2 regions of the Staphylococcus capitis subsp. capitis genome follow, and region 2 is predicted to be linked to the other one. Evidence: predicted binding sites of a transcription regulator. Region 2 holds the regulator's gene; the other holds the start of a gene.

Region 1 (4,443 bases), 330 kb from region 2:
TATAGCTATGTAATGAAATGGAAAGAAACTGAAATCTTCTTTGACAAATTAACAGACCTTTTAAAATATATGATTCCAGGTTATAAAAAAGAAGGAAAATCACAGTTAGTTATTGCTATAGGATGTACAGGTGGTCAACACCGATCAGTTGCGCTAGCGAAACGTTTAGGCGAATATCTTAATGAGATTTTTGATTACAATGTTTATGTGCATCATAGAGATGCCCATATTGAAAGTGGAGAGAAAAAATGAAGCAAATGAAAGTAGTACTTATCGGAGGAGGAACAGGTTTATCTGTTCTAGCAAGAGGATTAAGAGAATTCCCTATAGATATTACTGCTATTGTTACTGTCGCTGATAACGGCGGAAGCACAGGGAAGATTAGAGACGTTATGGATATACCTGCTCCAGGTGACATACGCAATGTTATTGCAGCGCTTAGTGACTCAGAATCAATATTAACTCAACTTTTTCAATATCGTTTTAATGAAAACCAAGTCGACGGTCACTCACTAGGGAATTTAGTTATTGCAGGAATGACTAGTATAACAAATGATTTCGGTCATGCGATTAAAGAGCTAAGTAAAGTTCTCAATATTAAAGGTCAAGTTATTCCATCAACTAATACTAGTGTACAACTAAATGCAGTCATGGAAGATGGAGAAATTGTTCGTGGCGAAACTAATATACCTAAAACAAATAAAAAAATAGATCGTGTCTTTTTAGAACCAGGGGACGTTGAACCTATGGAAGAAGCGGTTGAAGCTTTAGAACATGCTGATTTAATTGTTCTTGGGCCTGGTTCATTATATACAAGTGTTATCTCTAATTTATGTGTTAAAGGGGTTTCTGAAGCATTACTTCGCTCTAAAGCGCCAAAACTCTATGTTTCTAATGTAATGACTCAACCAGGAGAAACTGATAATTACGATGTTAAAGAACATATAGATGCTATCTGCCAACAAGTCGGCGAAGATTTTATTGATTTTGTCATTTGCAGTAATGAAAATTATAGCAAAGACGTTTTACGTAGATATGAAGAAAAAAACTCAAAACCTGTAGAAGTTCATAAAGAAGAGCTTAAAAATAAAGGTATAAGAGTGTTAACAGCCTCAAATTTAATTGAAATTTCTGACGAACATTTGGTACGTCATAATACTAAAGTTTTATCAGGTATGATATATGAGCTTGCATTAGAATTAACAAGCACAATTCAGTTTAATCCTAATGATAAACATAAATAGTGTTAGTAGAATATTTGTTATGATATGATAGCTTACGTGTGTTTATCAAAGTAGTGTAACGTAATCTCTATGTCGACCATACAGAGATCAAAATAGAGTTGATTTAGGAAGGAATGAGTATTCTATGAGCTTTGCATCAGACATGAAAAATGAATTAACACGTATTGAAGTTGATGAAGCAAATGCAAAAGCAGAGCTCAGTGCATTAATTCGTATGAATGGCGCGCTTAGTTTATCGAATCAACAATTCGTAATTAATGTACAGACTGAAAATGCAACGACAGCACGACGAATATACTCTCTTATTAAACGGATTTTTAATGTAGAAGTTGAAATATTAGTTCGAAAAAAGATGAAACTAAAGAAAAACAACATCTATATTTGTCGTACAAAAATGTTAGCGAAAGAAATCTTAAACGATCTCGGAATACTTAAAGAGGGCATCTTTACTCATGAAATAGATCCTGACATGATTAAAGATGATGAAATGAGACGTAGTTATTTAAGAGGCGCCTTTCTTGCTGGTGGCTCAGTAAATAATCCTGAGACATCGTCTTACCACCTCGAAATCTTTTCGCAATATGAAAGTCATTCAGAAGGTTTGACTAAATTAATGAATAGTTATGAATTAAATGCAAAGCATCTTGAACGTAAAAAGGGTAGTATTGCTTATTTAAAAGAGGCTGAAAAAATTTCAGATTTTCTTAGTTTAATAGGTGGCTATCAAGCATTACTTAAATTTGAAGATGTGCGTATTGTGAGAGATATGAGGAATTCTGTTAATCGATTAGTAAACTGTGAAACAGCAAATCTAAATAAAACAGTGAGCGCAGCTATGAAGCAAGTTGAAAGTATTCAACTTATTGATCAAGAGATTGGTTTAGATAACTTACCAGATCGCTTAAGAGAGGTAGCTAAATTACGTGTTGAACATCAAGAGATATCATTGAAAGAATTAGGTGAAATGGTTTCTACTGGACCAATATCTAAATCAGGTATGAACCATCGATTAAGAAAGCTCAATGAACTTGCAGATAAAATACGTAATGGAGAACAAATTGAAATGTAACAAATAGGTATTTTTGAAAGAGTTCAAAAATACCTAATTTATGTTTAGGGACTCAGACCCTTAAAAATTAGTTTGATATAGGGATTCAATTATAATACATAATAAAAAAGGAGCGCCGTCATTACAGCGTTCCTCATTTTAAAATGTATGAATTTTTAAATTATATACCCCCTCGAGAGGAATTGAACCTCTATTATAAGAACCGGAATCTCATGTGTTATCCATTACACTACGAGGGGTAAATGAGAATAGAAACATTTTTCTGTACTAATAATAATGATAACAGTACAATTAAAAACGATAATTCTAGTTTACAAATCTTATAGTTAAGCGTCAAACTGAATTTTTAAATAGTTAAGTTAATGTTTTGACCATTTTTGACTTTTAAGGTAAAATAAAATATAATAGTTATTACAAGGAGGAAAAATAGATGAATTTAATTCCTACAGTTATTGAAACAACAAATCGCGGTGAACGTGCATATGATATTTATTCACGTTTATTAAAAGACCGTATTATTATGTTAGGTTCTCAAATTGATGATAATGTAGCTAATTCAATTGTATCTCAATTGTTATTCTTACAAGCTCAAGACTCTGAAAAAGACATCTACTTATATATTAATTCACCAGGTGGTAGTGTAACAGCAGGTTTCGCTATTTATGACACAATTCAACATATTAAACCGGATGTTCAAACAATTTGCATTGGTATGGCAGCATCTATGGGTTCATTCTTATTAGCTGCAGGAGCTAAAGGTAAGCGTTTTGCATTACCTAATGCTGAAGTAATGATTCACCAACCTTTAGGTGGTGCACAAGGTCAAGCAACTGAAATCGAAATTGCTGCAAACCATATCTTAAAAACTCGTGAAAAATTAAATCGTATTTTAGCTGAGCGTACAGGTCAATCAATTGAAAAAATTCAACAAGACACGGACCGTGATAACTTCTTAACTGCTGAAGAAGCAAAAGAATATGGTTTAATCGATGAAGTAATGGAGCCAGAAGGTAAATAATTAAAAGAGAGAATCATTTGATTAATTATGTCTTGAATTGTCTACAAAGTTACTGACTTTGTAGGCATTTTTTTTATGGATTTTGCTTATATTTTTCCTCTTGTAGGATCTTAAAAGTTTTTGATAATACCACTAAGGATGGCTATGTAACAATAAAAAAAGAGACAATGATAATGTGAAAACTAAAAGTCAAATTAACATGTTCAACTTTTTTAAATCACAATTCATGTCTCTTGATTATTTTATTGCTTAGCGCTTCTTTTCTTTTATAAATAATCGCAAAACCACAAAGAATAATATTAAACCTACAATAGTAAAGAGTAGTGACATTAATATCATTGCTATTGTGTGATCAAATGCAAATATTCCATTCAATATTAATAAAATACTAGCAATAATTAACAATATATAAGTTAATTGGTTGTCTTTCATTTTGTAAACCTTCTTCGTACGTTGTAAATTCTTAGGCTTTAACTAAATCATCTAACGCATTTTTTAAATTGTTAAATTTAAACTCAAAGCCGAGTGCGTGTAACTTATTTGGTAAAACCTTTTGAGTGTCTAGAACGACCGTTGACATTTCCCCAAGAACTAACCGCATTGCTAATTTTGGTGCCCAAGTTTCATGTGGTTTATGCATTGCTCTAGCTAAAGTATATCCAAATAAGTTCTGTCTTTCAGGGATTGGTGCAGTTAAATTGAAAGGACCTTGTGCATCTTCATTATCTATAGTGAATAAAATACCTCTGATTAAATCATCAATATGAATCCAAGAATACCACTGTTGACCAGAACCTAATTTACCACCTACGTAAAAACGATACGGTAATTCCATCATTTGTAATGCGCCACCTGTATCAGAAAGAATAAGTCCAAATCTTCCTAGAACTACTCGTGTTCCAAAGTCTTTAAATTTATTTGCAAAACGTTCCCATTGGTAAACAATATCTGATAGAAAATCAAAAGGTAAAGTTTTATATAATTCTGTATAACTGTAATATAAGTCAGGAGGATAGTATCCCATTGCACTTGCGTTAAATAAAACTTCTGGCTTTTGCGTACGATTTTCAAACAACTCATATAAAGCTTGTGTAGATTGAATACGACTAACC
Region 2 (4,443 bases):
ACCTCCAGCACCAACTAATGTGTGTAACTCATCTATAAATAAAATGACGTTACCTGCTTGATGAATTTCTTCCATTACTTTTTTCAAGCGTTCTTCAAATTCACCGCGGTATTTTGTACCAGCAACGACAGTTCCCATATCGAGTGACATCACGCGTTTATCTTTTAGAGTTTCTGGGACTTCATTATTAACGATTGCTTGTGCTAAACCTTCAGCTATAGCAGTTTTACCCACACCAGGCTCACCGATAAGTACTGGGTTATTTTTAGTACGACGGCTGAGCACTTCAATCACACGAGTAATTTCTTTATCTCTTCCAACTACAGGATCTAAAGTGCCATCTTTAGCAATAACTGTTAAGTCTCTAGCTAAACTATCTAATGTTGGAGTGTTATTTGATTTATTTGCTTGAGCATTTTTATTACTCATTTCTGGACTACCTAAAGCTTTTACTACTTGCGCGCGTGCTTTTGTAATATTTAAATCTAAATTGGCAAAGACACGTGCTGCGACACCTTCATTTTCACGGATTAAGCCTAGAAGAATATGTTCTGTTCCCACGAAGTTATGATGTAGTTTTCTCGCTTCATCCATTGAAAGCTCAATAACTTTTTTAGCTCTAGGTGTGTAATGTAAAGTGCCCATTTGTTCTTGACCATGGCCAATTAACTTTTCAACTTCTTCAATAACTTTATCTTCAGTGATATTAAAGCTTTCTAACACTTTGGCAGCGATACCTTCAGGTTCTTTCATTAAACCTAATAAAAGATGTTCCGTTCCAATATTTGAATGGTTCAAGCGAATTGCTTCTTCTTGTGCGTGCGCTAGTACGCGTTGTGCACGTTCTGTTAATCTACCAAATAGCATATATAAAATACCTCCTATTTTATATGTTTCCTTAATAAATCAGCTCTTTTTTCATTTACTGTTTTATCATCATCTTCATCTATTAAAAATGGCGATTGAATAGCTACCATTAATTCATTAAATTTAAAATCTTCAAGCGAAATATAGTTTAAATCAATGCCAAGCTTAACTTCACTCAAGCGAAATGATGCTTCTTCCATTGATATGATTCTACTATTTTGTAAAATCCCTAGTGAGCGATAAACTCTATCAAGTGTCTCTACAGGATTATGTTTATCAAGTCTTTCTCTGATTTGTTTTTCCTCATTGATAATTTGATTAACTACTTCAGTTAAGTTATCAATGATATCGGATTCAGTTTTCCCTAAAGTAAGTTGGTTTGAAACTTGATAAATATGTCCATATACTTGTGAACCTTCTCCATAAATACCTCGAATCGTAAATCCAAAACGATTAATCGTTTGAGCGATACGATTCATTCTCTTCATAATAGAAAGTCCTGGTAAATGTAGCATGACACTTGCGCGCATTCCAGTGCCTATATTAGTTGGACACGTTGTTAAATAACCTAAGTGTTCGTCATAACTTATATCTAAATCACTATCCAACTCATCATCAATATTTGAAGCCCTTTGATATAATTCACGCAACGATAAATCTGTTCCTAACGCTTGAATTCGAATATGATCTTCTTCGTTAATCATTACACTTAAGGATTCATCTTCATTTAACAGCACCGCGGATGCTGGCTGTTTGATAAGTTCTGGACTGACAAGATGTTTCGCAACTAATTTCATTTTACTTTGTTGATCCATAGTGTCTAAACGTTGTAACTTTAAGTTTGGAAGCGCATCTTGAACTTCGTTGATAACTCGAAAACCCTCTTGTTCAGAAGGAAACATCAAAGGATGGACGTGATTTTCTAGATTTCTTGCTAATCTAATACGAGAAGAAATAACTACAGGTGCCTCTTCTGTCATCTTCATCCATTCACTTATATTAGTATGAATGTCACTCATTACGAGACACCTCACTCTCATCTTTTAATGCTTTAATTTCATCACGTACAACAGCCGCTTCCTCGAAATTTTGTTCTTCAATTAATTTGTTTAGATATTTTGTTTTTTCTTCGATTTGCTTTTTAATTGCAAGTTTCTTATATGAAGATTGAGGCGTTTTACCTACATGTTCAAATTGGCCTCCCTGTACACGTCTAACAATATCGATAATGTCTTCTTTAAAAGTTGCGTAACAATTCGCGCAACCGAATTTACCAACGTGCGCAATATCTTTTAAAGTCATTTGACATGTTGGGCATTGCTTTTCCTCTTTGAATGCCATTTCTTGAAAATTAATACCATGTTTCGTAGCAAGATGTTGTAAAATCTGTTTAACTACAAAAGCTTCCTCTATATCATCCTGATGCACATGGTAAGAAGTATCCTCATGAGATTGTTGCCATGGATTATCACCTTGAGCACATATTGAGCATACCCATTTTTCGTGAGTACCGTCTTTACTTTTAACTGTTAATTTTACTTCTGCTTCATTTAAATGACAGTTTTCACAAAGCACGTTCAGACACCTCACTTCATTAATAATAGTTTATAACTGGAAGTAATCGTTTTAAAATATTAGCGCGTATAATATCTCGTGCGACCACATCCATTTTTAATGTCTCTCTATCTATAACTGCTTGTATCATTTTAGCTTCTCTTTGGTTAATTAGACCTTTATCTAGTAAACCATCTATAACATAATACGCTTGTTGTTGAGAAATAGAAGGCCCTATCAATTGAAGTAAGTGATTAATATAACCTGATGCATCTTTATTTTCAATTTTAGTGATTCGGATGTAGCCTCCGCCACCCCGTTTACTTTCTATTTCATAACCATGTTCATTTGTGAAGCGTGTTTTAATAACATAATTTAATTGAGAAGGAACACAATCGAAGCGTTGTGCAATATTAGCGCGTTGTATTTCGACCACATCTTCATTTGTTTCCTCGAATAAATGTTTAATGTATTGTTCTATGATGTCAGACATGTTATGCATGGATATCACCTCTTTTTGACCTTCTTTGACTTTATTATATGACCACCTTTGACCTTTTTCAACCAATTTGATTTTTAAAATTTAAATTTTATGATGTTAGCGCGTTCATTTTATTGTATGATAGAGAATAGAAAAATTTAAAGGAATGAAAAACATGCATATTTTGATTGGGATTATAGGAATTATATTCTTTTTAGCACTCGCATTTTTATTTAGTTCAGATAGAAAAAATATCCGTTGGAAATATGTCGGATTACTCTTAGTAATTCAATTGATATTTGCATTTATTTTATTAAAAACAAATATAGGTATCACAGTTATTGGTGGTATTTCGTATGGTTTCAGTTATTTATTAAAGCAAGCTGCTGAGGGTGTCAATTTCGTATTCGGTGGTTTTAAATTAGATCCAAAAAACCCTCCATTCTTCTTTAATGTATTGTTACCTATCGTGTTTATCTCAGCGCTTATCGGTATTTTACAATATACAAGAATTTTACCGCTTATAATTAACATTTTAGGTTTCTTAATTTCTAAAATTAATGGCATGGGACGTTTAGAATCTTACAATGCTGTAGCAGCAGCAATTTTAGGACAATCAGAGGTATTTATCTCATTAAAACAACAATTGCCATACATACCTAAACAACGTTTGTATACATTAACTGCATCTGCAATGTCGACAGTATCTGCTTCAATTATTGGAGCCTACTTCACATTAATAGAACCTAAATATGTTGTAACAGCTGTGGTACTTAACTTATTTGGTGGTTTCATCATCGCGTCTATTATCAATCCGTATAAAGTGAATGAAGAAGATGATAAATTATTAGTCGATGAAAGTGAAACTAAAAATCAATCATTCTTCGAAATGCTTGGTGAATATATTTTAGATGGTTTCAAAGTAGCAGTGATTGTCGGTGCAATGTTAATTGGTTATATTGCTCTTATTGCTTTACTTAATGGTGTAGTAAGTGGAATCTTTAGTCTATTATCAGGTGGAACATTGGATTGGAATTTCCAAACGTTAATCGGTTTTGTCTTTGCACCTTTCGCATTCCTAACTGGTGTTCCTTGGCATGATGCTGTGCAGTCAGGTTCAATTATGGCGACAAAATTATTATCAAATGAATTCGTTGCTATGCAAGCACTCGGTAAAACACATGGTTTATCTGAGCATGCTAAAGGTGTCACTTCAGTATTCTTAGTATCATTTGCTAATTTCAGTTCAATAGGTATTATTTCAGGTGCGATTAAATCACTAAATGATAAAAAAGGTGATATTGTAGCACGATTTGGATTAAAACTATTGTTCGGTGCAACATTAGTATCATTTATTTCTGCAGCAATTGCAGGATTCTTTATTTAATCAAACGCGAGAGTAACTTAGGAAAGTTGCTCTTGCGTTTTTTATTTTATGAGCTTACATTTGCTTTTGAAATTCATTTTCCGAAAAATTAAAAACGGCCACCTTTAAGATGACCGTTTATCAAAAGATTAATTAATTATGCTTTATCATATGG

The links. The regulator CtsR, encoded in region 2, represses protease genes until heat stress. The targets are predictions, from matches to a motif close to ATGGTCAATAAAGGTCAAACA.
Region 1: a site for CtsR is predicted at 2,678-2,698, ahead of clpP (ATP-dependent Clp endopeptidase proteolytic subunit ClpP). Genes of this name have one in related genera too.

The regions. Positions count from the first base shown of each region.
Region 1 is NZ_CP145263.1:1,922,202-1,926,644, reverse strand. Features, by position in the region: gene rapZ (RNase adapter RapZ) at 1-252, shown strand, start outside; gene yvcK (YvcK family protein) at 249-1,244, shown strand; gene whiA (DNA-binding protein WhiA) at 1,369-2,313, shown strand; tRNA gene V6C74_RS09575 (tRNA-Arg) at 2,481-2,552, opposite strand; gene clpP (ATP-dependent Clp endopeptidase proteolytic subunit ClpP) at 2,744-3,331, shown strand; gene V6C74_RS09565 (hypothetical protein) at 3,581-3,763, opposite strand; gene V6C74_RS09560 (TIGR01777 family oxidoreductase) at 3,795-4,443, opposite strand, start outside.
Region 2 is NZ_CP145263.1:2,251,376-2,255,818, forward strand. Features, by position in the region: gene V6C74_RS11225 (ATP-dependent Clp protease ATP-binding subunit) at 1-867, opposite strand, end outside; gene V6C74_RS11230 (protein arginine kinase) at 882-1,886, opposite strand; gene V6C74_RS11235 (UvrB/UvrC motif-containing protein) at 1,879-2,442, opposite strand; gene V6C74_RS11240 (CtsR family transcriptional regulator) at 2,462-2,923, opposite strand; gene V6C74_RS11245 (NupC/NupG family nucleoside CNT transporter) at 3,078-4,289, shown strand; gene pdxT (pyridoxal 5'-phosphate synthase glutaminase subunit PdxT) at 4,422-4,443, opposite strand, start outside.